DNA from 2 places in the Paenibacillus cucumis (ex Kampfer et al. 2016) genome. Region 1 is predicted to be linked to the other one. Evidence: a T-box and tRNA genes for the amino acid it is inferred to sense, from the RefSeq annotation. Region 1 holds a T-box; the other holds one or more tRNA genes.
The links. A T-box is a leader RNA that pairs with one kind of tRNA and senses whether it is charged. The one in region 1 lies ahead of argS (arginine--tRNA ligase), so its partner is inferred to be a tRNA-Arg.

Region 1 (16,007 bases):
CGTGCACTTGCGCTGGGGGTTCAGGAGATTACGCTAGATCAGTTGCCGCATACAATAGAGAACATACTACAGGGCGGTGCAGTTGGGCGTACCGTTGTACGTGTCTCCTCTGAATCATGCTAACTTGGAATAAAATGTGTATCTCCTAGACATGCTAATCCTACCTGAGAGAGTCACAGGTACCGTGACTCATGGAAAGGAAGGATAGACATGCTGTTAAAGGAGAAAAATCCGAACCTGATGGGGCGGAATGTAAAACGATTTTTGATGTTAAGTGGCTTGGTAATCCTGAGTCTAATATCTCTCGCAGCTTGCACATCTTCATCTATTGAGCAGGAACGTAAGCTCTATACAAGGGAAGCAACAACGGAAGGGAATTTCAGAGCCAAGCAACAAGGTCACGGCTTAAACGGTACGTTAGCAAGAGAAATGACAACCGGTTTTGCTGCCAAACATATTAAGCTGATGAACAATATGTTCGAGGATGATGCTGATGGTGGCATGTCATATATGTATTTATTGAATGGTAGTGCAAGACATATCGTGAAAGTACACATTTATCGTGATGCGAAAATCCGTGCAGCAAGAATGGAAGAAATGTATGGGGAACCTAAAGAAAATGCCGTTCTCGAGAATGTAATGGGCAGAACGACGATTCGTAGCAAAGGGCATGTATCGTTGGTTTATACGGCTTCCGGCGGAGAGAAGGATGTGTATGCACAGGACGTCCTGCAAGTATTTGAAGATGTGCTGCAACAAAAAAAAGAGTAGTGACTTACAAACTGTCCAAGTGGAAAAACAAACCCGTCTGATGATTCAGACGGGTTTATATATTTCGCGCATGACATGGCGCAGTTCAGGCAAAATAATGCGTTCCATGGCAAGTTTAACGGCCCCGCGAGAGCCTGGCATTGAAAATACAGCTGTACGTCCGATAGTTCCGGCAACTGCCCGACTGAGAATAGCTGCTGAACCAATATCTTCGGTATAACTTAAGTAACGGAAGATTTCACCAAAACCGGGCAGTTCTTTGTCCAGAAGGGAAGATACAGCCTCGTATGTAGTATCTCTTGGAGCAATACCGGTACCTCCGCTTAACAGTACGGCTTCGATATCATCCCGTACAACAGCGTCTTGCAGAATCGTCTGAATCCGTTCTGTCTCGTCAGGTGTAATGATATACTCCACAACCTGATAGCCAGCTTGGTGCAACAACTCATGCATAAGTTGACCGCTCGTATCGGTTTCTTTGGTACGTGTGTCCGAAACGGTAACAACCATACAGGCCACCGTTTGTGGTGCTTCCTGACGGTGCTGTTCAACTGAATTGGTCATTGAAATCCTCCTCAAATAAACATGTCCTCATAGCATAGACTATTCATGTTAATCAGGCAATGAAGTTTTCTTCAACAGAACAGGCGTATTGCACAACAATTGAAGGATAGTGTACACTCGCTTAATAGAGTCAGACTAAGGATAGAGATGGGCAGAAAGGTGTGTAAATAATGAGTATCATCAATGAACAAAAACCAAGTATTCCTGTATATATTTTGTCCGGTTTTTTGGGCAGCGGTAAAACGACATTGCTTGTAAAGCTCATAGAACACTGGAAACAGCAACAACTGCGCCCAGCCGTGGTGATGAATGAACTGGGTGAAGTGAATCTGGATGGTCAGATCGTAGATGAGGAAGTGCCCATGACAGAAATGTTGGGCGGATGCATCTGTTGTACTGTACGAGGAGATCTCGGGCTGCAGCTGGCAGACCTCGTTCAAGAAGAGTCACCTGATGTTATTGTTATTGAGGCAACGGGCGCAGCGAATCCGATGGAAATTTTGGATGCGGTGACGGAAACATCTCTTTATATGCGTTTGGAGCTGAAAAGTTTGATCACCGTAGTGGATGCGGCTCATCTGTCAGGCCTGTATCAGGAGCAAAAAGGAAAAACCTTTAAATTAATGCAAGAACAAATTCGTTGTGCTTCGGTGTTGCTCTTGAATAAAACCGACCGAGTTCAAGAACAGCAACTGCAGGACTTGGAAGAGCTTTTGAATAAATGGAATGGCTTTGCCCCCGTGATTCCAACGGTCAAATGTGAAGTGTCTATGGAGCAATTGCTTCATAGTGGTGCCGACGTTCACATTCATCAATCCAATATAGCAGGCGATGCATCGAAAAATGCAGGAGAGACTCATGTGCATACAGATGCTTGCCGTACTCATGGATGCAATCATGGACATGATCACACAGATCAACGTGACAGCAACCATTCAAGCGACCATGGCGAGCATTCTGTCAAGCCACATACATCACATGAACATGTTATGGTATACACACATTATTTCAGTCAACCTGTGAACAGCGAAGCATTCGAACAGTTTGTGGCTAGCTTGCCGCGTGACGTATATCGGGCAAAGGGAATCCTTTCGTTTAGCGATACCGCAAGCCGCTTCTGGTTTCAGTATGCCTATCGTGAATCAGATTACATGAAGATCACACCTCAAGGAGATGTGCCGAATGTAGCTGTGTTTATCGGGGAGCATTTTGATCAAACTGCCATCCGTGAACAATTACTGGAATTGGAAGCGGTAAAACAAGACTAGGATAATGGTTCAAAGTTCCTCCCTGGTGGGTATTAAGAAGCATAGCAAACTTTGCCTGGGAGGTAACTTTAAATGACACAACAACAATACCAACAATGTATCGATGCTTGCCTGGAGTGTATGAATGCTTGCAACGTATGTTACATATCGAGTCTGAAAGAATATAATTTAGCGATGCTTCGTGACTGTATTCGTATGAACCGGGAATGTGCTGATATCTGTGCATTTGCAGCGCAAGCCATGACACGTGGAAGTGATTTCATCGGTGAAATCTGTGAATTGTGTGTCAAAGCATGTGAAGCCTGTGCAGCGGAATGTGGTAAACATGCACATGATCATTGTCAGGATTGCGCTGAAGCTTGCCGTAGATGTGCCGAAGCTTGCCGTTTAATGGTCGCAGTTGCTTAAACTATCTATGTAATCAATTTAAAATAACAGGGTTGCTAATCCATACCAGGATATGTATAATGATCTGAAATGATCGAAACAGCAATATCCGTGATCGGGAGAGTAGCCCAGATTCAGGCCATGACAGCGAGCCGGGACAGGTGTAAGCCGGTATGTGATGAACTGTGTGAAGCGCACCCGTGAGATGGTTATCCGAAGCCATGTATAGGCTCCATTTGGAGTTCGTTGTATATGGATTTGAGGGTAATCCGGCATGCAACCGTTATTTGCACCGAGCGGATCGGTTACACCTTCTTGCAGCATGCTGTAATACAGGTTACCGTTCACTTAGAGTGGTACCGCGGGAACTGTAAACACAGCTCTCGTCTCTTATTTGAAGAGACGAGAGCTTTTTTGCGTTTATTTTAAGGCATATATCATGCAGAGAAGGAGTGTTAGATGTGTTATTGAAGCAGGCTGCAACTCAGATTGCCCCGTTAACCGGGCTCACACCAGAAGAAGTATTGAGATTATTGGAAGTCCCGCCGCAGGAGGAGATGGGGGATGCTGCATTTCCCTGTTTTACGTTAGCCAAGTCGCTAAGAAAGGCACCGGTCGTTATTGCTGGAGAAATTGCCGTTGCATTACAGACCGAGGGTATGGATGCTACAGCAGCAGGTCCTTATGTGAACATTCGTTTTGACCGGAATGTCTTGGCGCCCCAATTGCTCGAAGAAGTGGGTAGCGAGACATTTGGTAAACTGCAGCTCGGGCAAGGAGCGCGTGTTGTCATTGATATGTCCTCACCTAACATCGCGAAACCTTTTGGCATTGGGCATTTGCGTTCCACTGTCATTGGTGCAGCGTTGTATCGTTTATATAACGAAGCGGGTTATACCTCGATAAGTGTGAATCACCTAGGGGACTGGGGGACGCAGTTTGGCAAGCAAATCACGGCATATAAGCGGTGGGGAAACGAAGAGATGTTACAAGCAGATCCAATTCGTAATTCTCTTGAACTATATGTTCGTTTTCATGATGAAGCAGAGAAAGATCCTTCTCTAGAGACCGAAGCACGGGAATGGTTCCGTAAGCTGGAGCAGGGGGATGAAGAAGCGAAGCGTCTATGGACTTTCTTCGTAAACGTGAGTATGCAGGAGTTTAACCGGATGTATGAACGCTTGAATGTGGATTTTGACCGTACGCTCGGTGAGAGCTTTTATAATGACAAGATGGGTGCCGTTGTGGAGGAACTTCGAGGCAAAGGACTGCTGGAGGAAAGTGACGGTGCGCTCGTTGTTCGGCTGGATGAAGAGAATATGCCACCATGTCTGATCATTAAAAAAGATGGAACGACGATCTACCCAACCCGGGATTTGGCAACAGCAATCTATCGTCATGATGTGATGCAGGCAGATAAGTTGTTGTACGTCGTTGGTGGAGAGCAGAGCCTTCACTTCCGTCAAGTATTTACGGTATTGTCAAAGATGGAGTATGACTGGGCAGATCATTGTGAGCATATTCCGTTTGGTCTAATGCGTTTCGAGGGGCGGAAGATGTCCACACGCCGGGGGAAGGTTGTTTTTTTACAGGAAGTACTGGATGAAGCTGTCGCTCGTGCCTTGCAAATTATTCAGGAAAAAAATCCGAATCTGGAGCAGGCTGAGCAGGTAGCCGAAGCCGTTGGTGTAGGGGCGATTATCTTTGGTGATCTGCGCAACAATCGCATGAATAACATTGATTTTTCGCTGGAGGATGCGGTAAGTTTTGAAGGAGAGACTGGCCCTTATGTGCAATATACTCATGCACGAATTCAAAGTGTGCTTGCCAAAGCCGCTAATGTGTCACGTGATGAACAGGAAATGGATTCGGACACGGATCAGATGAATAACCCTCCTGTAGCAATTGTCGGCGATACCTCTTGGGTGTTGCTGAAATTGCTGAGTGACTATCCGGCTTATCTGGAAAAAGCAGTGCTTCGCAACGAACCATCCGTGATTGCTAAATACACGATAGACGTTGCTCAAGCCTTTAATCGGTTTTATCATGCTGAACGAATTGCGGATGCACCGTCAGGTGTCAAGGCTTTTCGGGTGAAACTGGCCGAGCACACCGCGAAACGTCTGGCGTACAACTTGTCTTTATTGGGCGTACGCGCTCCCGAGCAGATGTGATCTAAGTTCAGATTACGAAAACAGGAGGGAATCCGAAGTTATGCGCTGGCTTTTCCGGCAACTTGAATGTTGTTTGCAGTTTCGTTACGATAGAGACATAATAAACAGCCAAGGTGCACGGATAGAAAGGAGCGCTCGCATATGCATAACACGGATTTCCAGAATGATTTCATGCTGGACAGCGAACACTCCAAGGAATTGTTTGCCTATTACGGCTTGGCCGTATATTATGGACAGGCGCTGGAACAGCAACTGGTTAATCTTATTTTGTTAACTAAAATGTCACAAGGCAAGGTGGTAACTGAGGAGGAACTAGAGGAGCTGTACGAGCGGAAGATGAGTAGTTCACTGGGGCAACTTATTCATGAAGCACGGCATCATTTTACGTTTTCCGAAGAAGAAATAAGCAGTCTGAATGAATTATGGCAGCAACGAAATCGGATTGTGCATCATTATTTCAAAGAGCGCATTCATGAAACCTTCAGTCCGGAAGGTCGGACACGTATGATTAAGGAATTGCAAGATTTTAAAGAACGTGCACAGGAACTGGAGCTCGTACTCCAGCAATATATAGGTGCCTGGATGGCAGCATTGGGACTAAAGGATGAGTCTGCGGCAGCATGGGTTGCTCTGGAACGAATGCATGCGGCGAGATTTCAGGAACGTGGGCCAGATGAGGAATTATGAGTGACAAACATTCAATCAAAACGTAGCTGTAAAGGTATCACAAAACGGAGTGTAGTTATGGGGTTGGCATCGTTGCTCTTATTTATTCTCATCTGGGCAGTGGTCACAGCCGCAAGTATTCTCTCGTATATGCATGAAAGCTCACCAAGAACATCTGATGCAGCGATTGTGTTGGGTGCAGCGGTGCAAGGAGATATTCCCTCGCCGGTATTCCGTGAACGAATTGAACAAGCCATAAGGTTATATAGAGCAGGCACAGTTCGTAACCTCATTTTTACTGGGGGCTCCAGTCAAGAAGGTATTCCTGCTGAAGCTTTGGTCGGACGCCAGTATGCTCTTACGCAAGGCGTGAAACCGGAGCACATTCAGGTGGAGGACAAGTCGGTAATCACCCAAGAGAATCTTATATATGCGCTGGAAATAGGTAAGAGGGAAGGTTATCGTACCTACACTATTGTCAGCGACCCTCTGCATATGAAACGTTCCATGAAAATGGCAGCCGAACTTGGCATGGACGCCGTACCATCTCCTACACAAACGACCGCGTATCACAGCTGGAGTACGCAAATCCCGTTCCTTGTCCGAGAAATAATTATGTATATGGGATATACAGTTAGAGGCTGGACTTAGAGGGCGAACTTAAAAGTGAAGAGACGGTCTTTTATTATAAGGTGAAGATATTGTCGTAGAGCAATAATAAAACCCGTTCTGTCAGTAACCTGAAGGCTACTGTATAGAACGGGTTTTATGTGTTGTTTTAATGCTGGCCGGATGTCCTTGTTGACGAAATATGTTCTGCTAAATGATAGCGAAAGAGAAGAAAGTTACACATTTCCTCCGGCGAGTGATGGCGAAGATGTACTAAAAGCATCAGCTGAACGAGTCGAGCCATCGGCGATGGCTTCGCCTTGAGCCCCTTGTTGCAATTGATACATCTGATAGTACCGGCCTTTCAGCTCCATCAACTCATCATGCGCCCCTTGCTCTACAATTTTTCCGCGATGCAGCACGAGAATCTGATCTGCAGAGCGAATGGTTGACAGACGATGGGCGATGATGAAAGTAGTACGTCCTTTTTTGAGGACTTCCAGCGCGTTCTGGATCAAAGCTTCCGTCTCTGTATCAATGTTGGCGGTGGCTTCGTCCAGAATCAGGATCGCGGGATCGAAGGCGAGTGCGCGTGCAAAAGAAATCAACTGCCGCTGTCCGGCAGACAGTGTGCTCCCTTTCTCAACTACCGGCTCGTCAAAGCCTTGCGGCAGATGCGCCAGAATACGTTCTGCACCTACATCACGCAGTGCCTTTTCAATGCGTGCCCGGGAGATCTTTTCATCACCCAGACTGACATTGGAAGCAATCGTGCCTGTGAAGAGATAAGGGTCTTGCAGTACGATCCCCATATGTTCCCGAATCCACTGCTTCGGCAATTCCTTAACGTTCTGTCCGTCAATCGTGATTTTGCCTTTTTGCGGATCATAGAACCGGAACAGCAAGTTAATGATCGAACTTTTACCGGAACCGGTGTGACCGACCAAGGCCACCGTCTGGCCTTGTGATGCTTTGAACGAGATATTGTTCAGCACATAATCTTTTTTATAAGCGAACGACACATCGTCAAAGACGACATTACCTTTGTACCTCGGCATCGAGCCGTCTGTAACGGGTTCTCCTTTTTCATCCATCAGCTCAAATACACGGCCGGCAGAGACAAGAGAGGAGTCAAGGTTCGCAAGCTGGTTCACCATACCGATGATCGGCTGGAACAACCGCCCGAGAACATCAACAAAGGCATACAGTACACCCAGTGAAATAATACTTGTACCTGTGATCGCACCTGCTCCAAAGTACCACAGAACTACGGCAAAGGCGATATTCCGCAACACATTCACCAGGTTATGAGAGGTAAAGGCATTCAGATTGAGCATTTTGTTCTGATGTTTCATATAGTCTTCATTCAGTTCTTCGAATTCCTGGCGAGTTTGCTTCTGGCGACGGAACACACGAATGATGGACATGCCCTGAATGGACTCGTTAATGATTGCATTAATCTCACTCAGTCGCGAGCGAATGATTGTATTGTATCGGGTGGCGAATTTGCGATAGAGCACAATCCATGCAATGAGCATCGGTACAACGAATAGTGAAATCAAACCCAGACGTACATCGAGCAGGAAGAGAGCGATATAAACTCCTGTTATCATAATAATGCCTGAGAAAAAGTTGGACAGTACCGCCACAAACAGATCTTTTACGGCTTCGGTATCATTAGTGACCCGAGAAACGACCTTACCTGCGGGCAGGTTATCAAAAAAGTTCACGGGCAACCGCTGAATGTGCGCATACACATCGTTCCGCAGCCGTTGAATGACCTTGTTGGCAGAGGATTGCAGCCAGAAGGTTTTACCAAACTCCATAATAACCGAAATGACAAGGAAGATCAGATAATACACAATTAATTGATAGATGCTTGGCATCTCGGGTTTGTAAAAGGCAAATAGTTCACCGGCAGACAGCGGCACAGCCGCGTATTGCCCAGTAACTTCACCTGCACGAGTTATGGTTAAGGTTCCGTTCGCATAGGAACGATCGCCGTCAGGAGCATTGACCGGCTCGCCGACGAAATAAAAGCTTTTGCCGGCTTGCAGTACGCGTACCTCGGCTCCTTTGGTTTCGTCTGGTGCAAACAAACCTTCACGTTTATAATTTTTCCCTTGATAAACGGCGGCGTCTTCCGAAGCTGCCGTCTCATAAAATGGCTGCTCAATGGCGAGCAGGTGATTATCAATCATGGATTTGGCGATAAAGGGTCCGGCGAGTTCAGCCGCAACTCCAATCGTCAGCATGATTAAGGCAGCGATGAATGTGCCTTTGGCTTTCAAGGCGTAATCCAGCAACCTTTTACCTGTATTGGACTTCAAATGAGTTACCTCCTACGTGGACAGATTGGACTCGACCTGTTGCCGTTCATATTGTTCACGGTACCAGCCATTCTTGGCGAGTAGTTCCTGATGAGTGCCTTCTTCCGTAATTTTACCGTGCTCCAGCACGATGATCCGATCTGCGTGTTCGATAGCTGACAAGCGATGTGTCGAGATCAGTGTTGTTTTGCCAGCGCGTTTGTTGCGAATATTTTCAATGATTTTAGCTTCTGTGCGAGCGTCAACAGCAGACAGGGCATCGTCAAGAATAAGGATATCCGGATCAGCGATAAAAGCCCTAGCCAGAGATACCCGTTGTTTCTGTCCACCAGACAAAGCGATACCTTTTTCACCTACAAGTGTATCGAGACCGTCAGACAACGTTCCGAGATCGCCGTCAAAAGCAGCGGTACGAATCGCTTCCATAATGACATCATCAGACGCGTTTGGCTTACCGAATTGAATGTTCTGACGAACGGATTTGGAGAACAATACTTGTTCCTGTGGTACGTATCCGATCCAGCTGTGCAGATCATCCTTCGCAATATCCTCGATGGAATGTCCTGAAATGCTGAGCGTACCTGATCCAGCAGGGTATTCGTGCAGCAATTGTTTGAGCAGGGTGGATTTACCACTTCCCGTGCGTCCTACCACGCCAAGTGTCTGTCCGCGTTGAATAGTAACATTGATATGACTGAGGTTATCCACGGTAGAGGTTGGATAGCGGAATGTCACATCTTTCATGACGATCTCATCCGGCTGCGTAATATGAACAGGATGTTCTTTGTCCTGAACAGCAGGCTCTACGGATAATGTTTCGTTCACCCGATCCAGAGAAGCACTACCTCGTTGCATGAGGTTAATTAATTCACCGATGGCAAACATCGGCCAGATCATCATCCCCAGGTACATGTTGAACGATACGAGGTCTCCCAGGGTGATTTCATTGTGGAATACAAGATAAATGCCGTAGGCCAGTGCAATGACGTAACTCAGACCTACGAATAGTCGAATGGTTGGTTCAAATAAGGCATCCATCCGGGCAACCGCTAAGTTTTTGCGATATACATCTTCCGTGACATCAGCAAATCGTTTCTCGTCCAGACGTTCCTGAACGTACGCGCGTACAACACGGATGCCTGCAATGGACTCTAACACCTGATCGTTCATATCACCAAAGGCATCCTGTGCCAACGTATAACGTTGATGCACTGCTTTACCATAGATCATCATAGCGATGGCGATAAAAGGCAGGGGCAGAATTGCAGCCAAGGTCAGCTTCCAGCTGACGAGGAACCCCATGGCGAACAGTACAGTTAAGAGAAATGCTGTGGAGTCTGTTAACGTGAGCATACCGAAACCTGCGGTTGTAGCAATAGAACGAAGGTCATTGGTGGCGCGAGCCATGAGATCTCCGGTTCTGTTTTTTTCGAAAAAGGGTGGTGTCATTCGCAGCAAGTGATCCATGAAGCGGGAGCGTAGCAACCGTTCTACGAGATTGGCTCCGCCGAATAATTTGTGCATCCATATGTACGTAATCAGATAGATAATGATGACCGTCCCAAGAATAAGTGCGATGTAAAACGTTAATGAGGTGCTTGTGATAGAGCCGCGTACGATCTCGTCGATGGCGTTCCCCAGAAGGCGCGGAGGCAGCAATTCAGCAATCCCCACAAGAATGAGCAAAATGACACCAACCAGGTATCTTTTGCGTTCCAGCCTGAAGAACCAGGCCAGGTTTTTAAGTACAGAGAACAAGTGTTATCCCTTCCTTTCGATGTGCAAGAAGTGCAAAGTTTCGTTCAAAATGACAGCTAAAGCTTGGTAAGGCTCATTCAAGCGCAGTTCAATCCAATAAAAAGCCCACAAAAAAAGACACACCGCACGCAGGCGGTATGTCTTATATCTTCATACGGCAGCATGACTCCAAGAGCAGAGCCGCCGCCGTACATAAGGTATTGTGAGCGAGCTTGACAGGGGTCTGATAAACAAGAGACACCTGAAGCGCTGTCTTATGAACGGAAAAGTGATTTCGGGGATACTCCGGTATTTAATTGTGTGTGAATGTGAACCAACTTATGTGTGTTAAACACCGTAATCACCCTTTCTTGTTAATGGAAATAAATGCAATGTAGACCTCGTATGTTTGCATCTTACCACCCGTTTTTACAATCTGTCAAACATTTTTCACAAGATCGTATGCCTGTGTATGATTTGCAGGGTTTGTGTTCAAGCCGCTCTAGCGATATGATGTAACATATATATACAAAAGGAGCTGACATCATATGAGTACCATACATGTATCCGACCAAGCTGCCCGCTGGTACAAAGAAGAATTGAACTTGAATGAAGGAGACAGCATTCGCTTTTTTGCTCGTTACAGCTCTGGCGGTGGTCTTCATCCGGGATTTTCTTTGGGAATTGCCGTTGAAAAACCGAGACATCCTGCGGATCAAACGGAAGTTTCCGGCATTCAATTTTTTATGGAAGATCACGATTACTGGTATCTGAAAGGGCATCAGTTGCATGTAGATGTTGTAGAGGATGGTCAGGATATTGAATATCGTTATACCGAAGTGTAATAAAACATTAGTCCATAAATGGAACGCGAGCACCGTCTTTTTTTAAAAAGGAGGGATGAGGAGTGGATCTACCGACACGGGATATTGGGCAATATATTGCGAAACGTGCAAATATTGTAGTCAAAGCAGCCATAATGGCTGCGAATGATCAAGGTGAGCTACTGCTCATCCAGCATGCCGAACAAGGGCATTGGCGAATACCTGTTGGAGAGATGCGTCCTGGAGAGACGATTGAAGGGGCAGCACTTCGTGAACTTTGGGAAGAAACCGGTTGGACAACGGAGTCGATGAGCTTTGAATCATTATACTCTGGACCGGAATTGCGGCAAGTGCATGCGAACGGGGATGAGGAGTATTATGTTATCGCCTTGTTTAAGGCGCGAATTATTCTTGATCATCTTGTGGAAGCGCGAGTAAACAGCGATGCGGGATTAAAGTTTTTTGAGCCGAATGCACTGCCGCCGATGAACAGTATTAGCCAAACGCTACTGGAACAGTCTGGCTTAAAGTAATACGTGCCACTAAAAGTACATGAACTCGAAAAAGACCTCGACTGCCACTATACAGTGAAAGTTGAGGTCTTTTGCATTTTTTCGTATATGTGTTCTCGGGATTATACCTGATCCAGCGGCTCATCATCCATTGCAAAATCGAAATCATCGATATCAAACACCTGCACAGGTGATTCGGACTCAATGATACGGGCGATTAACTCCACTTGATCGGTCAGGATTGGAATCCCCAGACGCTGAGAAGTAAGAATCAGTTCTGTCTCTATCGGATCAAAATATTCTCCATATTGAGCGGTATCCATGGCGTTAACAATCGTAATGGAGGCTTGATCACCAAATAGAATGGCGGGGCTTTTTGCCCATGGTACCGCCAGGGCGCGCTCAATCTTTTTCTTATTTAACGGCTCTTCAAAGTAGGAGATTAATTCATTGATCTTGGTTTTAACATGCTGATCATCTGTAGCATTATCCATCATGGGGTCAGCACTGCTCTGAAATTCATATAGTTCAAGGATGGTGGTGTAAGGAACGATATATTCCACAGGCGCCGGCGGCGCAAGCAATTGACCGTAAATAGCCACCATCACGGCTTCGGTAACAAAGGGACGTGACATGGTTCCTGAATCCTCCTGAGGACGATAAACGTCGTGAAGTGCTGAATGAGTTCATCTGACAAGGTGAGAAAGATGCCCATTCCCTGTTGCAAAATTCATGTATCGGTTTGCATGAATAGAAGTATAGCACAGAGCGGTGGGAAATACAGCCAGTTTGCAAAAGCATACACGATTACCGTACCGTACGGTTCAGGATTTACCTAAAAGCAGGGACAGGATGCCCGCTGCAATCAAAGGCCCGACAGGTACACCTTTGAACAAGGCAACGCCAAGAACTGTACCGATCAAGAGGCCTGCCACAACTGTTGGCTGTGTGCTCATCAGCGATGCGCCGCGACCGCCCAGATAAGCCACAAGCAAACCAACGCCAATGGCGAGAAGTGACTTCCAGTGCAGAAACGATTCACCTATGGTCTGCAAGCTCATTTTACCGCTGGCGAGAGGAGCCATGACACCGATTGTCAGAATAATAATACCCAGTGTGAGCCCGTATTTTTCAAGCCAGGGAAAGGCTTGATTGACATTGAGTACACGAAGCAGTAACAGGAATACCATCGCTACAGTTACAGGTGTGTTACTGCTGATGATGCCAAGCGCTGCGAACACGAGCAACAGGAGAGAGGTCATATCCATGGATTTCATTGCTCCTCAGACTGAGCATGATTTTTGTTGCCACGATGTTCTGAATTGTCAATGGTATGTTCTGTTTTGCTAATGATATGCTCAGCAATGTACCGTCCATGCCAGCGGCCTGACTCAATGAATACTTCATTGGCATTGCGCCCAGAAGCGATAACACCGCCCACATAAACGCCTGGTACACTACTTTCCATCGTTTGTGGATCGTACAGTGGCTTATCCATATCCTCAGACATCTCTGCTCCAATGGAAGCAAGCAATTGGCGGTCAGGTCGAAAGCCGGTCATGGCGAGCACGAAGTCATTCTCAAGCTCGGTTTCCGAACCATCTGTATGCACAATTCGAATGGAATCATCCAGGATTTCATTGACACGGGAACCAAGATGAAGCGTAATGCGGTTTTTCTGTACCATACTTTCAAATAACGGGCGAACCCAAGGTTTAATATGCTCGGACAGACCTGTACCGCGGTATACCATATCAATATGAGCGCCAACACGGACAAGCTCCATGGCGGCGTCAACCGCTGAGTTACTTCCACCAATGATAGCCACGCGTGTATTGGTATATGGGTGTGCCTCGCGGAAGTAATGCGTGACTTTATCCTTGTCTTCACCTGGAATGCCGAGGTAATTCGGGTGATCGAAATAGCCGGTAGCCACAACGACATGCCGCCCTTGATGTACGATGGTTTCTCCACGCCGATTAACCGTATGTACCTCGAAGGTGCCGTCTTCCTTACGCTGGATCTCACGGGCTTCCTCATAATTATGAATACGCAGGCCGAAATGTTCGGCTACTTTGCGATAATAGGCAAGTGCTTCATAACGAAACGGCTTGTCATTGGCCGAACTGAACGGCACGTTCCCGATCTCCAGCAACTCCGCCGTACTGAAAAATTGCATGTGAGTTGGGTAGAGATAGATGGATTGTACGATATTGTGTTTCTCAATAATGACAGCGGACAATCCTACCCGCTCGCATTCAATGGCAGCGGACAGACCGCATGGGCCTCCGCCAATGATAATGACATCTTCCATGTTCTTAATCCTCCTTCATTACAAGCAATATAATCCTACCGTAAATAACACTTCAATGCCAGTTCTGCGAGGCAACACAATGTGATGAAAAATCAAAAAATAAATTGAATTGACTTCCAGATAAATAAAGACTAGTATCAAATTAGATACTCATCTAATTAAATGTGAGGTGTATGTTGATGCAGCTTGAGAAAATTGTGGCCTATCACAAAGCCTTGGCTGATCCTACTCGCCTTCGGATGCTTTTGCTGCTTTCCGAAGGAGAACTGCATGGTCAAGCGCTGGCGGAGCGCCTTAACTTGTCTCAGCCGACGGTGACTCATCATGCTGCCAAGCTGAGAGAAGCTGCGCTTATTCAAGAGCGACGGGAGAAAAATACGGTTTATTTTACCCTGAACCCTTCGTTCATTCGCGAACATGCCCAGGCTTCAGTTGATTTTATTTTCAAAAGAAAGGAGCAGTCTGATATGACAGATGTGAACGAAACACTGAAAGCGTCTATCATGAGAAACTTTTTTTCCAAGGATGGCCGGCTTCGCCAAATTCCTGCGCAGTACAAGAAAAAGCTGGTTGTGCTTGAATATCTGGTTGAACAATTAGAGTCTGGACGCAAGTACAGCGAGAAAGAAATCAACTCGTTTATTCAGGAATATCATGAGGATTTTGCAACCCTTCGCCGGGAGTTTATCATGCATCAGTTCATGTACCGCGAAGACGGAGTGTATGAACTAAACCCTCGAGAAATGTGGACGAGATGGGATCAAGTGAAATAAAGAGAGAATAGCTACAAAAAACAATGGGCTTGACAAATGCACAACAGACTGTGTAACATGATGGCATATTCTACAAGGGAGGCGATGTTCATGACAAATCTAACGGCAGTATACGTGGAGTTGAATAGGAACAGCGTCTCCGGAACGGATCAAGGTACATCGATTTTGCTATAGCTGGATAGAAGTATCCAACTTTGGCGAGCGATGATAAGACCTTCATACAAAGTCACGGGTGACGTACACGTGGCTTTTTTGTGTACTGATATGGGGAGTTCCAGGGCTGGGATAACGGACGGAGTACAGGATGACCGTTATTCAACATGCTGTGGAGGCAACCTCATATTCGTATAACTATGGATTGCCGCGGGTGTGAACAACCTCGTGGTTTTTTTGTTTGGATCTGTAATCGGAGATGCAGGATGGTATCGTGAAAAAAATGAATTTAAACACACTTCAACTGAATCATAAACAATCTGGGAGGAATTTTTATTTTAAATCAACGTATGGAAAATAAGGGCATTGAAAATTATGGCTGGTCTGCGGCATGGGAGAAACGATGGTCTGAGGAACAGTTAGGCTTGGAATCCAAACGGCCTGCCCGAATTATTGCAGATCATGGACATATGCAGCGTCTGATCACAGCGGATGGAGAATGTTGGGGCAAAGTGTCAGGAAAACTCCGTCATGACAACTTGGAGACAGTACTTGCACCTGCTGTTGGCGATTGGGTAGCTGTGGCAGGAGAACAGGGCGAGGAAGTGATTATTCATCATGTATTGCCACGTCAGAGTCGTGTATCCAGGCAAGCCGCTGGCCCGGTAACGAAAGAACAATTGATTGCAGCGAACGTAGACTCCCTTCTGATCGTTGCGGCGCTTAATCATGATTTTAACCTCAGAAGACTTGAAAGATATGTGTTAATGGCTTGGAACGGGGGAGTAAGACCGGTTATCGTCCTGAGTAAAAGTGATCTGTGTGATGATGTACAGGGACGAATCCGTGAAGTGGAGGGGATTGCACCAGGCGTGGAGGTACTGGCGATTTCGGCAATCGAAGGACAAGGGAAGGAAATGCTGGA
Region 2 (16,007 bases), on a different contig from region 1:
ATCCCTCTCTCTCCGCCATAATTCTTTTTTAGTGAGGCCCGTTGGTCAAGGGGTTAAGACACCTCCCTTTCACGGAGGTAACAGGGGTTCGAATCCCCTACGGGTCATAGTTATTTTAATAACTAAAGAGTGGGATGAGAATCCCAAAGATGGAGGCTTAGCTCAGCTGGGAGAGCATCTGCCTTACAAGCAGAGGGTCGGGGGTTCGATCCCCTCAGCCTCCACCATATATTTTTTTAAATGACGCGGGGTGGAGCAGCCCGGTAGCTCGTCGGGCTCATAACCCGAAGGCCGCAGGTTCAAATCCTGCCCCCGCAATTGTAGCTTTCCTAACCGAAAGTGATCTGGAACCGTGGTGTAGTTGGCCTAACATGCCTGCCTGTCACGCAGGAGATCGCGGGTTCGAATCCCGTCGGTTCCGCCATTTTAATACTTTACACCGCGCCGGTGTAGCTCAACTGGTAGAGCAACTGACTTGTAATCAGTAGGTTGGGGGTTCAAGTCCTCTCGCCGGCACCATTTTAGTATTTTGCAATTAGAGGTTTATAAGTTGTATAATATAAGCTCTGATGGTAATACTAAAAACTCATGCTTTAATGTTTGATTTTATGGCGATCGTGGCGAAGTGGTTAACGCACCGGTTTGTGGATCCGGCACTCGGGGGTTCAATTCCCCTCGATCGCCCCATAGTTTTCTTTATTGGGGATTAGCCAAGCGGTAAGGCAACGGACTTTGACTCCGTCATGCATAGGTTCAAATCCTATATCCCCAGCCATTTACTATGAGTCATTAGCTCAGTTGGTAGAGCACCTGACTTTTAATCAGGGTGTCGAAGGTTCGAATCCTTCATGACTCACTTTCATATTATGCGGTCGTGGCGGAATTGGCAGACGCGCACGGTTCAGGTCCGTGTGGGCTAACCCCCCGTGGAGGTTCGAGTCCTCTCGACCGCACCATATATTTTGCGGAAGTGGCTCAGCGGTAGAGCATCGCCTTGCCAAGGCGAGGGTCGCGGGTTCGATTCCCGTCTTCCGCTCCAATATATGCGCCCTTAGCTCAGCTGGATAGAGCGTTTGACTACGAATCAAAAGGCCGGGAGTTCGAATCTCTCAGGGCGCGCCATTATTTCCTTTATATCGGGATGTAGCTCAGCTTGGTAGAGCACCTGGTTTGGGACCAGGGGGTCGCATGTTCAAATCGTGTCATCCCGATTTTTCGTTTATGCGGGTGTAGTTCAATGGTAGAACTTTAGCCTTCCAAGCTAATAGCGTGGGTTCGATTCCCATCACCCGCTTACGATTCAAAGAGTTCTTGCATAATGCAAGAACTCTTTTTTATTGTTTAGTTTTAGTGTTGTAGAGTATACATAGTTTATATATATGCCCCGGAAAAAGAACATTTGTCTTGTGAAAGCTAATTTTTAAATTATCGGATAAATATGATGAAAATTAAAAGCTCCTCCTGCTTCTATCTAAAGAAGCAGGAGGAGTTTTTGTTTCTACTGCATATCGCTTTACATTAATACCGTTCCAGGATGGTCTGTGTTTTCAGACCATCAGCAGGGATCAACCAGTTTTTGTTTTGAAGCAATTGTAGTAATTGGTTACGTAGACCAGATACGGTTGCTGCGTCATCTGTTTTAAATGAAACCTCGACGATATTTTCAATACCCGTACCTGCTGCATTGCGGATCGGCCATACTTCCAGGGTAAGCTCCTGACCGTTCCATGTACCTTCATACCGTTGGAAGGTGATTGGGCCATAGGCACGGGCCTGTGTAAGTTGTTGTTTGCCCCAGTTGGAGGCAGACCAGTTTTTTAATTTACCGGGAAGCTTGTCCAATAGCAGATCCAAGGCATCCTTTTCGGAAGGCAACTGTGTGCCAGTTGTTTTGGTGTCTACTTTTTTCGTGTTGGAGAAGCTCAGTGTTTGTTTACCATATCCCCAGTCAATTTCAGCCTCGTAGTTATCATCTGATGAATCGAAGCCTTCCTGATTTGCAAGTGTCAGTGCAACATTGATATCCCCGTTAATGACAGGATAACGCTTCTTGTAGGTTAATTCGAAGTTGTTTTTATCATCCTTTTTGCGAAAACGGACGTTCCAACCTTGGGCATCCAATCCGAGAGCATTGGTGTCAAAGTACTCCACATTGATATTTCGTGATGTAGCGTTCAGCCCTAGGGTCTGGATGACCTCACTGCGTGGTGTTCCATTGGCGTTTAACACAAGCTCCGGCTTGGCGAGGAACTTCACTTCATAAGCGGGAACGGCATTGGCAGCGGCTGAAGCCTGCGGCGTATCCAGAAATGTTAGTCCACTTCCCAGGGTGACGATGCTGAGCATCAACGAGGCGGTTACTTTTTTCCACTTTTTCAAAACCAATCACTCTCCTAATCTGGATTAACGTACAGACCCCACTTTACCGTGCAAGTTTCTGAATACGATTAACGGGAAGCGCACATTACGTTAACCTTGCATAGATTTCATGAATGGCCCGCGATAGTTTATATAGGTTCAACCGATAGGATGATGTAGTAAAGGCTGTGTGTTCATGACTTCGTGCAGGACTTCGATGAACCGATTGACCTGAACAGAAGGGTGGCGATCCTTGTTATGAACGGTATAAATATGGCGTGGTGCCTGCTCCCCCGGAATGGGAAGCACCTGAATAAGACCCTGCTGTTCCTCCCACTGAACGGCCATCCGCGACATGAAGGAGATGTGACCGCCAAGTAACACAAGCTGTTTGATCGCTTCCAGGGAATCCATCTCCACGGTGCTCCGCAGCCGGATATCGTGCTGTACAAGCCAGTGGTTGGTCAGCCTTCGCGTACTGGACTCATCACCGTGTAAAGCAAAAGGCACCTGTGCAATATCCTCAGGATGCAACGATTCTTTCTGAGTCAGCCCATGTTGCGGAGAGCAGATGAGCACAAGATCGTCCTCACATAACGTTTCGGCGTGTAATACCGACCCAACAAAAGGTTCGGATGAGATGATGCCCAGATCAAGCTGATGCCGGATGACCATCTCGCGGATAACCGGGGCTGGTTTGACAGACAACAACATCCGAATACCCGGAAACTCTTGAGAAAACGTATGAAGCATCGCGGGTAGCAGATAGGTAGCTGGAACATAACTTGCTCCAATATGGAGCGTACCCCGGTACAGGCTGTCGTATTCCTTGACGACGCGGCGGGCCTCCTGGGTTAGGGCATTGATTTTGACACTATAATGAAGCAAGGCTTGTCCAGCTTCGGTCAGAAATGTTTTTCCACTGCGAGATTCGAATAAACGAACCCCCATCTCTTCCTCCAGTGACTTCATATGAAACGTAACCGTTGGTTGCTTGATGCCCAGAATCTCGGCCACACTTGTCATATGATGATATTTGTCGATCAGTTCAACAATTTGTAATTTGATCAGGTTCATGTTTCTCCCACACTCCTCTGTTCTACAACTTCGCGGTATGTATAATAATCCGATTCCTACAAGGAAAGCACATAGAAAATTCTATGAAAGATCATACCGTGTCTATCTATAGATTTAATCTATGAACATCAACAGAATTCATCTAAAAAGTTAATTCTCATTTTACAAACATAACAAACAACTCTCGAAAGCGAGCGTTAGACTGAAAACAGTACAAGAGCAGTTTAAAGGGGATAAGCTCAAGCAGAGCAATATAAACGAGATAAGCTAAGCTAAGCTAAGCCAGAGCAACAGCAACAGCAACAGAAGAAATCGAAATAACGGAGAAACACAATAACAGAGTAAAACAAGAGAGTAGTTCAAGGGATACGCAATAAAAGTTTAGTAAAGAGGACAGGCAGGGGTGCTTATGAAACTGGAGTTAACAGGAATTCAAAAATCATTTCATCAAACGCCTGCACTATTGCCCACGGATCTGACGCTTGAACACGGAAAATTCACCACTTTGCTTGGCCCTTCGGGTTGCGGCAAAACGACGTTGCTCCGCATGATTGCCGGACTGGAACAGCCGGATGCGGGGGAGATTCGTGCGGATGGGGAGTACTTCTACTCTACAGCAAAGCGGATTGATACACCGACACACAAGCGTAATCTGGGCATGGTGTTTCAGGATTTTGCATTATGGCCGCATATGACGGTATATGAAAATGTAGCTTTTGGCTTGAAAGCAGGCAAACAGAAGGCTGATCTGCGGCAAAAGGTGAATGAAGCACTTGGCATGGTTCGCCTGCAAGGCATGGAAGATCGGTATCCTCATCAGCTGTCGGGTGGACAGCAGCAGCGGGTTGCTTTTGCCAGGGCGGTAGCGGTGAAGCCGGGTGTTATCTTGTTTGATGAGCCGCTGAGTGCACTGGATGCTGTGCTGCGAGAAGAGATGCGGATTGAGATGATGTCACTGGTACGCGATATGGGACTCACTGCCCTGTATGTGACACATGATCAGATTGAGGCCATGTCGATGTCAGATGAGATCGTGGTGATGCAGAAGGGGCGGATTTTGCAAAAAGGTACCCCGGAAACGATCTACTCTGCGCCAAGTGACTCTTATGTCGCATCGTTTATCGGAAAGTCCAATTGGCTTACGCCAAACGAATCCATGGTTCGGCCGGAATATGTCACCTGGAACAAAACAAGCCACGATGATCTGGGCTACCCCGGAATTATTCTCAGCGTCAGCTATGTGGGAGAACGCTACGAGGTACGTGTGCAGATGGAAGGACTGGGCGTGTGGACAGCATATGCGAATCATAGATTAAGCGTTGGAGAGAAAGTTCAGCTCTATGTATCGCCGGAACGAATCTGCCGAATGCATGATGCGCAGAGCCAGGAGGGCAGTCCAAAGCCGGGTATGAAACATGATATGAAGCCGAATGCTAGTGTTAAACAGCGAGAAGTGATCGCCGTAGCTCGATAGATAGCGACTTACAGTGAACTACAGCGACAAGCTTTCTCAAAACGCGAAGCATAATGCAATAAAGACAATAACAGAAAAAATAAAGAAGATATGATCGAAGAAATGGAAGCAAACACTTGCAGTTTTACTCTAATTCGAAACTAAGGGAGCTGGAATGGACATGTTCAGTATGAAATCAAGTAAAAAGAGTGCAACACTTTTATTAACAGCAGTGATGAGTCTGAGTCTATTCGGATGTAGCACGGGGAATACAACGACTGGAAACACAGCACAGCCCGCAGGGGAAGGAAATGCAGCAGCGGCAGCGGAAGCGCCGAACAAAGCAGCAGGCGGCAAACTGGTATTGTACAGTGCAGGTCCACAGAAGCTGGCAGACAATATCGTGAATGGATTTACAGCGAAGACAGGCATTGAGGTCGAGATGTTCCAGGGAACGACGGGTAAAATTTTGGCTCGTATGGAGGCGGAAAAAGCCAATCCGGTAGCAGATGTCGTTATTCTGGCTTCCTTGCCTTCGGCACAAGCTCTGAAAGCGGATGGACTCACATTGCCATATCCGGAAGCCGCGAATGCGGACAAGCTGAATAAGGAATGGTCGGATGCAGACGGAAATTATTTTAGCAGTAGTGCATCTGCACTGGGCATCGTGTATAACAGCAAACTGGTGGCAACGCCGCCTACAAGCTGGGCTGAACTCGCAACATCCGCATGGAAAGATAAAGTGAATATTCCTGATCCGACCCTATCTGGCTCCGCACTTGATTTCATTACAGGTTACCTGAGCGCCAATGGTGAAAAAGGATGGAATCTGCTGGACGCCTACAAAGCGAACGGTGTAGCGATGGCAGGAGCGAATCAGGAAGCCCTTGACCCGGTGATTACGGGTGCGAAAAGCATTGTGGCAGCAGGTGTAGACTATATGGCTTATTCCGCCAAAGCCAAAGGGGAACCGCTGGATATCGTATACCCTGAAGAGGGTACAGTGATCAGCCCAAGACCGGCGGCCATTCTGAAATCCAGCCCTAACGTAGAGAATGCCAAAGCATTTATCGACTATCTATTGTCGGATGAAGCACAGAAGCTGGTTACAGATGCATACCTGATTCCAGGACGTGAAGATATCGAAGCAACCAACCGTGCCAACGTGAAGGATATTCCGCAACTGAAAGTGGATTGGAACTGGATGAGCGAGCATGGTGATGAAACCGCAGCACGTTTCTCCGAAACCTTTAAATAAGTGAACGCAAATACAGAAACGGTGGACAACAGGTGATGCTGCTGTCTTGATGTGGAAAGTCATGTGAGGTGAGCGTAGTGAAACCTGTTGTAACAGATAACAACCGTATTTTTCGGAGAGTGGGGGTGGTGTTGGCCCTCTTTCTGCTGACAATTAGCATTGGGATGCCCTTGTTACTCATTTTCTGGCAAAGTGTGTACCCGAACGGGCAATGGGATTGGATGGCGCCTTTGCGTACGATTACGGGGCATCATCTATCCGGTGTGTTACTGAATTCCGTGTGGCTGGGCATCTGCGTGGTGGCGATGACAACACTACTGGCGTTACCGCTTGCCTGGATGATGTCCAAAACCCGAATGGGAGAGCATCGCTGGGTGGATGTCATCCTGATGATTCCGTTCATGACCCCGCCGTATATCGGCTCGATGGGATGGATTCTATTTATGCAAAAAGGGGGATACCTCCAGCAATGGATACCCTCCTCTGCGAACTGGACGGAGCTGTTCTTCAGCTTCTGGGGCATGGTGATGATCATGAGTCTGCACTTGTTCCCCTTCCTCTACTTGCTGCTACGGGATGCGTTAATCCGCATCGGCGGTAATTTGGAAGAAGCGGGAGCCGTGCACGGTGGGCGTGCCGGATACCGATTCAGACGGATTATTTTACCCTTATTGTTGTCATCTTACGGGATGGGAATTATGCTTGTTTTTGTCAAAACGATTGCGGAGTTTGGTACACCCGCGACCTTCGGGCGCAAAATCGGCTACTATGTGATGACTTCAGAGATTCACAAATACATCTCCAGCTGGCCGATCGACTTCGGTAAGGCGACTTCACTGGCATCGGTGTTGCTGTCCGTCTGTCTGGTTATGTGGTACATGCAGTCAGCAATCAGCCGGAAGTTCACATATCGGTTGGTAGGCGGTAAAGGACAACGCTCGAAGCGCTATTCTTTGCGGGGGTGGGCAGGATGGTTATGTGGTGCATATCTTGCCATCTTGCTCATTCTATCCATCGGCATCCCGTATTTCTCGATCATAGCGGCATCTACGATGAAGCTACGGGGAGTAGGACTTGCGCTGGACAATCTGACATTGGAGCACTACCGGGAATTGTTATCCTGGGGTTCAGTAAGCATGAAGGCGATCGGAAACAGTCTCGGATTATCTCTGGCAGCTTCTACGGTGGCAGTAATCATAGGTACGGGGTTTGCGTTGGCGATTGGCAAGTCATCTTCGTTCATGCAGCGGGTCATCGACTTGTTCAGTCTGCTACCAAACACGGTACCGGGAATTGTTATGGTAGTTGGTCTGATTCTGTTCTGGAACTCGCCTTGGATGCCCGTTACGCTGTACAACACGTATGGGATGGTGGTGCTTACGTATGTTGTGCTGTTCCTGCCATATACCGTGCAATATGTAAAATCAAGCTTTACCCAGATCGATGGCACGTTGTTTCAGGCGGGTCAGGTGTTTGGCGGTAAGCCGCTGTACATTCTGCGGCGCATCCTTGTTCCGCTGATCCTGCCCGGTATGCTGGCGGGCTGGATGATGACCTTTACGATTGCGACCCGAGAATTGGTCGGCTCGCTTCTGATTCTTCCGCCGTCGATGCAGACGTCGGCGACGTATATTTTTGCCCAGTTTGAACAGGGTCAGGTGTCACTTGGTATGGCGATGGCTGTAGTAACCGTCGGCATGACCGTACTGATGCTGCTTGGGATTGAAATGCTGAATTCAAAGAGAAAGTGGAATGCTTCATGATCAAACTGAATGTATGGGGCGGTGCGGGCGAGCACGGACGTTCTGCCTATCTGCTTAGCGGGAGCCGTTACCGGCTGTTGCTTGACTGTGGTGTGAAAAAAGAAGGCAACGGCGAATATCCGCTCATCGAACCGGAGGTTGTGCCACAACTGGATGCAGTGCTGTTATCCCATGCCCATGAGGATCACTCCGTTGCCATCCCGCTACTTTACAAGCTGGGGTATACGGGTGAAGTGTGGACAACACGCGAGACGAAAGAGCAGCTAACAACTTACTTTCGATCATGGCGTAACAATATGGAACGTGCAGGTCAATCTTTGCCCTATGATGAAGTAGATGAAAAACGGATTCGCTATCGATTTTTAGAGGATGAGGCTGAGCGTGAGTACTGGTTTGAATTGTTACCTGGTGTATCGGTCATGTGGGGACGTACTGGACATTTGGCCGGATCAGTCTGGTTTGGGCTGGAAATGGAAGATAAGCGAATACTGTACTCTGGTGATTACACGTTGGAATCTATTCTATTACAGGCAGATGATGTGGCTGACGGATTCAGGCAGGCTGATCTGAAGAGGCAAAGACTGAACGAGGTCATGCCCGTTGCTTCTGTAGTAGGTGGAGCGCAACGTTTGTCTTTGTCCAGCAAAGCATCCGTTACGAGTAGCAGGCAAGTCGTGGAGTATGCTCCTTTGGAAGCGCAAATGCAGGTGACAACACACGAATATCCACACAAAGATCAGTACAACGATCAACAGAAAGATCAACATATAGACCGAAAAGAAGACGGGCATAAGCTACCTATCATCAGACCAGATTTGGCTATTATCGATGCAGCCTACGGAACAGATCGTGATACACAGGCAGACAAGTTACAGCAGCTGGAAAGTGCCATCCAGAATGCTCTTCATCAAGGGGGTAAGGTGCTCTTGCCCATGCCTGCGGTTGGCCGAGGACAGGAACTGATTCTGTGGGCACAACATCGTTTTGCAGATGTACCTTTGATTGTGGAGCAGAGGCTTGTAGATGGCATGAAGCAGTTGCATCGTGCATCTTTTTGGCTTAGAGAGCTGGAAGGTGAAGTCACCGAAAGTGCGCCTGCTCATCGGATTGCAACATTTCTGAGCGGAGAGGGCTGGGAAAGCGTGAGTACACCCGAAGAGCGGACAACGTTGCTTGAAAAATATGAGGCTTCGCTCTGGTTCATTCCGGATGGCATGATGCAGTCTTCACTCGCACGCTGGTATTACGGGATGTGGGCACCTGAAGTGCAAAATCTGATTTTGCTTACGGGACATACTTCTGCCGGTACATTCGCACATCAATTGCTCGAAAGTCCTGAGCAATACGGCACATGCAGGGTGGAAAAGGTCCGATATAAGGTTCATCAAGGATGGCATGATGTGGAGCGGATGTTGAACCGGGTCAATGCCCGGCACAACGTGCTGGTTCATACCGACCTTGCAGAGACAGAGCGGCTGAGACAAGGATTGCTCGCTGGACAATTTCGATCTGGTACGGATATTGATCTGTTATCTCCTGGGGATGAGTTAATTTTTTGAAGAATAGCTTAACGATCATCTCAGTTTTGATTTCGAAAGGATACGGACAAAGAATAGCTTTAACAGCCAGAAAGGCACCTCGTGTGCCTTTTTTGTCGTATGGCTAAACTATTATTTTTTTCAATTTCTAAGGAAGCGTCTGTCCTAAGGGGGATGGCCTGCTCTTACTATTGAACCTGAATATTACCTGATCGAGTTATCACGTGTATTTGATGTGTTCCCTGACCTGTAACCCCTTGTGATATATGTTTATTTTCGTTCATCTGCCGCCATTCAAGAGCAAAAGAACGCCTTCCGCTACGGGATTCGAGTGTCCAACTTACATCAGGTACAGGCTCCGCGATTCTTAGCGATATCTTACCACTGGTGGAGGCAAGGCGAATATCTGAAACAATACGGTCTGCGGTCAGTTCAATGGAGCCGCTAGTTCCATCCACTACCAGACTATTCTGAGGCCGAATGATGTTTACGCTTCCGGACGAACTGTTGATCTGCAGACTCCCCTTATAATGTAGAGGGATTTTGACGACCATGACGGGCTTATTGGCCAAGTTAAAGATGCGAAACAGATGATTGTTGGCTGCGATTCGAATGTGTTGCTGGCTTCGTTCTATTGTGAAAGCAGGTTTACGATCAGGAGCAGTACTGGACACTTCCAACGAATCAAGGTCGGATATGGTTTCTATGGTTACGGGAGTACTGCCATTATCAATAGAAATGACTTTAGCTGTACCAAGCGGCATGGTCTGATTGTCTGTAAAAGGGGCATGAGGCGGATTGCAGGATACCAGAATGAGAAGCATACAAAGCCATACAGGCCAAACTTTTTTCATTAAATCACCTCGTAATAAGAAATGGATTAGGAACAGGGTGTGTTCATCCATCGTACGAGATGACGTTACGTAAGGATCAAGTTTTTTGCATAATGATTAGGAGTTGAAGCTGACGTTACGTCATTTTATATAATAGTCACAAATCAAAAAGGTCTTGTTTTGCAAATAGAAGGAGGTGCGAACATGAAAACTGGGGATGTCCTCATATACAGTTGTGTTATCATCGGGGCAGGCATCGGACTAACCATGGATTATTTATTTCCAGGTGTATTAATCGGGTTAGGTGCTGGTTATCTTCTGAAATATGTGTGGTCTGGAGAACGGAAAAACAAAGATACCTGAGCGAATTGTACAGGATGCCTGAGAGGTGAATGAAGGTTGTATATTCATATTAATGAACTTGCACGTAAGACGGATATTACTGTAAGAACACTGCGGTATTATGATTCAATCGGTCTTTTAAAGCCATCCTCTAAGACTGATGGTGGTCACCGTTTGTATGTAGAGAACGATCTAAAGAAGCTTCAGCAGATTCAGTTTCTCAAAGATTTGGGTTATGCGCTCAAAGATATCCAGGAGATGTTATCGGATGCGTCTTGGAATTGGGAGCATTCTTTGCGTAATCAGCTGAATTACATTGTAGAAGAGCAACAACGGCTGAAATCGATGGAGGTATCGATCAGGGAGATGTTGCACAGCTTAGTGCTGGAGCAGGGAGATCAGCATGAAGCGATCGAAAAGCTGATTCAACTCTCCAAACCCAAAGTAGCCAAGCGACCTTCTTTAAGAGAGGAATTATTTAGTCATGATGAAATGATGATGTGGCGGAAGTTACCACGGATGCGAGCAAACGACCCCCATTCGCTGGAGTGGATTGCACTGCTTGGGCAGCTTAAGAGTCATATGCATGAACCGCCTAAACATGAGAAAGTACAGAACATTATCAGGCGAATGATGGAGAAGCAACGAGAGGACTTCGCAGGGCAGGATGATTTTTTAAACAAACTATGGGAGGCGAGGAAATCGGCTGAAGTTTCCGAAGAGCTTGGCTTTTACCCCTTGGAGCCTGAACTTTTAGATTATATGGAGGCGGCCTATGACATTTTTATAACCAACGAAGGTGGAACAGCTGAATGAATGCTGAAATGTTGCTCTATGTTGGAGGTCTCGCATTTCTGGATATGTTAAGCCCAACACTTCTGGGGGTAACCGTCTATTTGATGGCGTTGGGGCAAAGACAATTCGGTTCGCGATTGGCTGTGTATTTGCTGACCGTTACGGTACTATACTTTCTCCTTGGCTGTATACTCATGCTGGCGATGGAGTTTGTACAAGATTATTTGAGTTCCTTTTTCCATAACAAGATTGCAAGTTGGTCGATATTTATCATTGGTGCGTTGTTGTTTGTGGTAAGCTTCTGGATTAAACCCAGTTCTCGAAAAAATAATCGAATCCATTCTTTACGCTCTACTGGTACTGTGGGAGTAGTCTTAATGGGGTCTACAACGTTTTTGCTGGAAGCAGGCACAGCTTTACCATATTTCGGTGCAGTAGGTCTCATGACGAGTAAGGGGCTCTCATGGTTGGAGTGGTTGCCGATACTAATCAGTTACAATATTTTGATGATTATGCCGTCTGTGCTGATCTATCTGCTGTACACTTGGATCGGGTCATTCATTCAATACCACTTGGAGAAGTTGCATCGTAAGCTGGTTGAACATTCAGACTCTATGCTCTCGTGGGTTATGTGCATAGCTGGACTTATTCTTATTTTCAACGTACTCGATTATTTGTAGCGTTTCGTCTATGTAGTAGAAAGAGCAGATATAAGAGATATGGAGTGCGAGATAAAAGAAGTATATGAAAGTGTAATTAAATTTCACGTTATAATTGACTTGTGAAATTTTGTATCATATACTGATTGAAATATGGACAGGACGGGGCAGGTGGAGCATCCGGTCTAGGGAGGTTGGCATACGTATGGACACACGAGGAGATATCAGCAGTTACCCGATGTGGGCAAAGTACCGTTCTAAACGGGAGCACCTGGTGATTGGATTGATGTCTGGAACGTCGCTGGATGGAACGGATGCGGCACTGGTACATATTCAAACCGATGAGAGCGGAGCAATGCAACGGCTTGATCTTATTGATTTTGTCTGTACACCATATACGAATGAGCTCAGAGAGAAGTTGATTCGCTTATGTTCTCCCGAAACAGCTCGTGTTGATGAGCTGACAACAGCCCATTTCGGTGTATCCGAATGGTACGCACAGAGTGTACAGGAGCTGCTGCAATCCGCTGGTGTCTCAAGCAGCCAAGTCGATGTAATCAGCATGCATGGGCAGACAATCTGGCATGCACCGGTGCCTTCTGCGTTTCCAAGCCCATTGGGTACCGGCAGTATGAAAGTAAGCTCTACACTGCAAATCGGCGAGTGTGCTGTAGTAAGAGAGCGCACCGGGCTGCCCGTTATTGGTAATCTGCGTGCACGTGATATGGCTGCAGGCGGGGAAGGTGCTCCGCTGACGCCCTATGCGGATGCATTAATGTTCCGTAGTGTTACGGAAGGACGTCTGGTGCAGAACATTGGCGGGATCGGCAATGTGACTGTGCTTCCGTCAGGATCATCCGAGACGGAGGTTTCGGCTTTTGACACAGGACCAGGGAATATGGTGATAGATGCACTGGTTCGTCATGCTACCGAAGGGAAGCAGCATTACGATCCTAATGGAAGTATAGCAGCGAAGGGAACCGTGCACCCCGAGCTGGCCGCATACTGCTTGAATGATGAGTACTTTCGTCGACAACCGCCCAAGAGTACCGGACGTGAAGTTTATGGTGCAGATTATGCCAAACGACTTATGGAATTTGCGGCTTTGCATGATCTGTCACTGGAAGATCTGTTAGCTTCCGCAACTTGGCTTACAGCAGAAACAATTGTACGGGCCGTTGAGGATTTTGTGCTGCCCAAGACGTCAATCTCGGCAATGCTTACCTGCGGCGGGGGGACGTCCAATGACACATTAATGAAGATGATTCGGCTAAGACTTCCAGAATCCATACGTCTGGAGCGTACAGCAGATTACGGTGTTCCGGATGATGCCAGGGAAGCGATGGGGTTTGCGCTGCTTGGACATGAGGCTTTGATGGGCAGAACCAATACACTTCCTCGTGTAACAGGTGCGGCACACGCTGTTATTTCGGGACATCTGACTCTGTAGTGGCCATTGAATTGCCAAGGTAAGCTGTGTCTCCCGTTAGACGTGGCCATAAATATAAGATAAAATGCTTGTACAGATAACAGTACGGAGAGGAGGAGCGGATGGAAGGTATGAAAGGTGGACTTGTACGTTTACGCGCATTACTGGATGATCTGACTCCGTCAGAACGAAAGATCGGAGCCTACATTCTGGAACACCCCCAAGAGACAGTGCAGTCGTCCGTTGCGCAACTGTCTGAACGAAGCGGAGGCAGTCCGGCCGCTATTATCCGGTTGTGCAAATCCCTGGGTGTAACCGGTTTTCAGGAGCTGAAGCTCAAGATAGCGGGGGATTTACAGACCAATGAGCAATTTCAATATACAGAGATTCGTCCTAAAGACTCCATCGAGAGTATTATTCAACATGTGTCTACAAACAATATTCAATCGATCAAGGACACGGTTCATATTTTGGAACCAAGGCTTGTAGATCAGGCGGTTAACATGCTGAATGGAGCCAATCGCATTTTTTTCTACGGCGTGGGGGCGTCTAATTTGATCGCATTGGATGCACATTACAAGTTTATGCGAATTAACCGAACCAGCTTTTCGTTCGCCGATCCACATATGCAGATTTCGTCTGCGACGACGTTGCGTGAGGACGATGTTGTGGTCTGTATCTCTTATTCAGGCGAGACCTCCAATGTGATTTCCTGTTTGAAGCATGCCCGTGAAGGTGGTGCAGGAACAATCAGCATTACCAAGTGGGGCAGTAACACGCTGAGCAGTCTTGCGGATGTTCCTCTTATGATTACGTCGATGGAGAGCGATATTCGCAGTGGAGCTACCTCTTCACGCATTGCACAGCTTAACGTCATTGATATTCTTTATTTGGCTATTGCCAGCCGGGATTATAATCAGTCGGTGCAGTACCTGGAGAAGAGCAGACAAGCGATTCAGGAGCATAAATGAGCAACGAGATTATGATGTGGTTAGAACATAGAAACGTGGAGAATCCCGTACAGTCACATGTACTTGGGATTTTTTTGATGAGGAACTACACTTGTACGCTAGGAAAAATAGAAATAGAGAAGCCAACCGGGCAAGCAAGGCTTCTCTCGTGTAAATAACCATCTCTCAGCGCCGGGAAAGCTCGCCTATACGTACCAAATGACTTGCTGCCCGAGCTTCTTTATCACAACTTCTTTAATACAAACAAGGTGCCGTCCCGATCAGCCTGATCCGGCAATCGCATGACGTACAAAACCGTCTGCATTCTCTAGCCGACGCCCGGCTTCGTCTGCATCGACATCCGCCATCAGCATCACAATGGCTGTTTTGACATGTCCATTTGCTGCGGTAAAGGCTTGTTCAATTTCGTTTTCCTGCGCTCCAGTCGCAAGCTGTATCATGCGTTTTGCCCGGTGTACAAGCTTTTCGTTGGACGGATTCAGATCCACCATGAAATTTCGATATACCTTACCTAAACGGATCATCGCTGTTGTCGTCAGCATGTTCAGAATCATTTTCTGGGCGGTGCCGGCTTTCATGCGAGTCGACCCCATCACAACCTCTGGTCCCATAACCGCTTCAATACTCACATCCGAGATTGCTCTCATAGGTGTACCTGCATTATTGCTCAACCCGATGACTACAGCACCAAGCTGCCTGGCATAATTCATGGCTCCAAGCACATAAGGGGTGCGTCCACTTGCTGCAATACCAACGACAACATCGTTGGCGCGTAGTCCGTGCTGCTTCAAATCCATTCCCCCGGCTTCCTCACTATCTTCTGCGCCTTCTACCGGATCTTTAACTGCCCGAAACCCGCCTGCAATAATGCCCTGCACCATAGAAGGTGGAGTACCATACGTAGGGGGACATTCCGATGCATCGAGAATACCCAGCCTGCCGCTTGTACCTGCACCTACATAAAACAGTCTTCCTCCCGATTGAAAGCTGGTTACGATGTGGTCTGCGGCTTGAGCAATGACTGGAATTAGTGGCTGAATAAGCTCAGCTATGCGGCGATCTTCCCGATTGATGAGTTCCATAATTTCGCCTGAAGGCAGTTGATCCATATCATCTGTCTGTGGGTTAGGCTGTTCCGTTACTAATGAGTTAAGGGTATGATTCATCCGTAAGCCCTCCTTTTTGTTTAGAATGATTTATCCAAGTGGCATTGTAGTCTTGCTAACTGTGCCGCACCCACGGCCGGGACAGGAGCATTTTCCGAGCAGACAACCTGTTGTTGATCGTGCACTTCGGTAAGATGTTGAAGGAATGTATTTCGAAACAGGGAAGAGTAGCGAAATATGGAACCGGAAAGTGCCATAGGAGCCGTGGCAAAAGAAACATGTTGGCGTATGAGCGCTTTAGCGGTATCGGCCAGTTGCTGTGCCTCATCCATCAGAAGGAAACGTGCTACCTCATCCCCTCCAGCAGCGGCTTCTATTGTCAGGCGAGCTATGGAAGCCATACTTGATTTGTTCCAGTCCGCTTG

Region 2: it encodes a tRNA-Arg, which carries the amino acid that the T-box ahead of argS (arginine--tRNA ligase) is inferred to sense. The anticodon was not compared.

The regions. Positions count from the first base shown of each region.
Region 1 is NZ_JACLIC010000046.1:124,268-140,274, reverse strand. Features, by position in the region: gene H7T88_RS25795 (oxidoreductase) at 1-123, shown strand, start outside; gene H7T88_RS25790 (flagellar basal-body rod protein FlgG) at 211-771, shown strand; gene H7T88_RS25785 (MogA/MoaB family molybdenum cofactor biosynthesis protein) at 817-1,335, opposite strand; gene H7T88_RS25780 (CobW family GTP-binding protein) at 1,506-2,603, shown strand; gene H7T88_RS25775 (four-helix bundle copper-binding protein) at 2,676-3,011, shown strand; T-box leader at 3,093-3,384, shown strand; gene argS (arginine--tRNA ligase) at 3,452-5,164, shown strand; gene H7T88_RS25760 (hypothetical protein) at 5,306-5,851, shown strand; gene H7T88_RS25755 (YdcF family protein) at 5,909-6,481, shown strand; gene H7T88_RS25750 (ABC transporter ATP-binding protein) at 6,676-8,769, opposite strand; gene H7T88_RS25745 (ABC transporter ATP-binding protein) at 8,782-10,527, opposite strand; gene H7T88_RS25740 (HesB/YadR/YfhF family protein) at 11,055-11,351, shown strand; gene H7T88_RS25735 (NUDIX domain-containing protein) at 11,414-11,863, shown strand; gene H7T88_RS25730 (ADP-heptose synthase) at 11,965-12,477, opposite strand; gene H7T88_RS25725 (DUF441 domain-containing protein) at 12,667-13,110, opposite strand; gene H7T88_RS25720 (YpdA family putative bacillithiol disulfide reductase) at 13,116-14,156, opposite strand; gene H7T88_RS25715 (DUF2087 domain-containing protein) at 14,336-14,929, shown strand; gene rsgA (ribosome small subunit-dependent GTPase A) at 15,433-16,007, shown strand, end outside.
Region 2 is NZ_JACLIC010000008.1:9,604-25,610, reverse strand. Features, by position in the region: tRNA gene H7T88_RS05285 (tRNA-Glu) at 36-107, shown strand; tRNA gene H7T88_RS05280 (tRNA-Val) at 152-227, shown strand; tRNA gene H7T88_RS05275 (tRNA-Met) at 245-318, shown strand; tRNA gene H7T88_RS05270 (tRNA-Asp) at 347-424, shown strand; tRNA gene H7T88_RS05265 (tRNA-Thr) at 444-519, shown strand; tRNA gene H7T88_RS05260 (tRNA-His) at 612-687, shown strand; tRNA gene H7T88_RS05255 (tRNA-Gln) at 701-775, shown strand; tRNA gene H7T88_RS05250 (tRNA-Lys) at 784-856, shown strand; tRNA gene H7T88_RS05245 (tRNA-Leu) at 869-956, shown strand; tRNA gene H7T88_RS05240 (tRNA-Gly) at 965-1,039, shown strand; tRNA gene H7T88_RS05235 (tRNA-Arg) at 1,046-1,122, shown strand; tRNA gene H7T88_RS05230 (tRNA-Pro) at 1,138-1,211, shown strand; tRNA gene H7T88_RS05225 (tRNA-Gly) at 1,224-1,294, shown strand; gene H7T88_RS05220 (hypothetical protein) at 1,519-2,379, opposite strand; gene H7T88_RS05215 (LysR substrate-binding domain-containing protein) at 2,518-3,435, opposite strand; gene H7T88_RS05210 (ABC transporter ATP-binding protein) at 3,845-4,909, shown strand; gene H7T88_RS05205 (ABC transporter substrate-binding protein) at 5,070-6,146, shown strand; gene H7T88_RS05200 (ABC transporter permease) at 6,311-7,909, shown strand; gene H7T88_RS28630 (MBL fold metallo-hydrolase) at 7,906-9,468, shown strand; gene H7T88_RS05190 (DUF4097 family beta strand repeat-containing protein) at 9,636-10,301, opposite strand; gene H7T88_RS05185 (hypothetical protein) at 10,485-10,643, shown strand; gene H7T88_RS05180 (MerR family transcriptional regulator) at 10,680-11,438, shown strand; gene H7T88_RS05175 (GAP family protein) at 11,435-12,097, shown strand; gene H7T88_RS05170 (anhydro-N-acetylmuramic acid kinase) at 12,282-13,526, shown strand; gene H7T88_RS05165 (MurR/RpiR family transcriptional regulator) at 13,637-14,476, shown strand; gene murQ (N-acetylmuramic acid 6-phosphate etherase) at 14,737-15,642, opposite strand; gene H7T88_RS05155 (BadF/BadG/BcrA/BcrD ATPase family protein) at 15,663-16,007, opposite strand, start outside.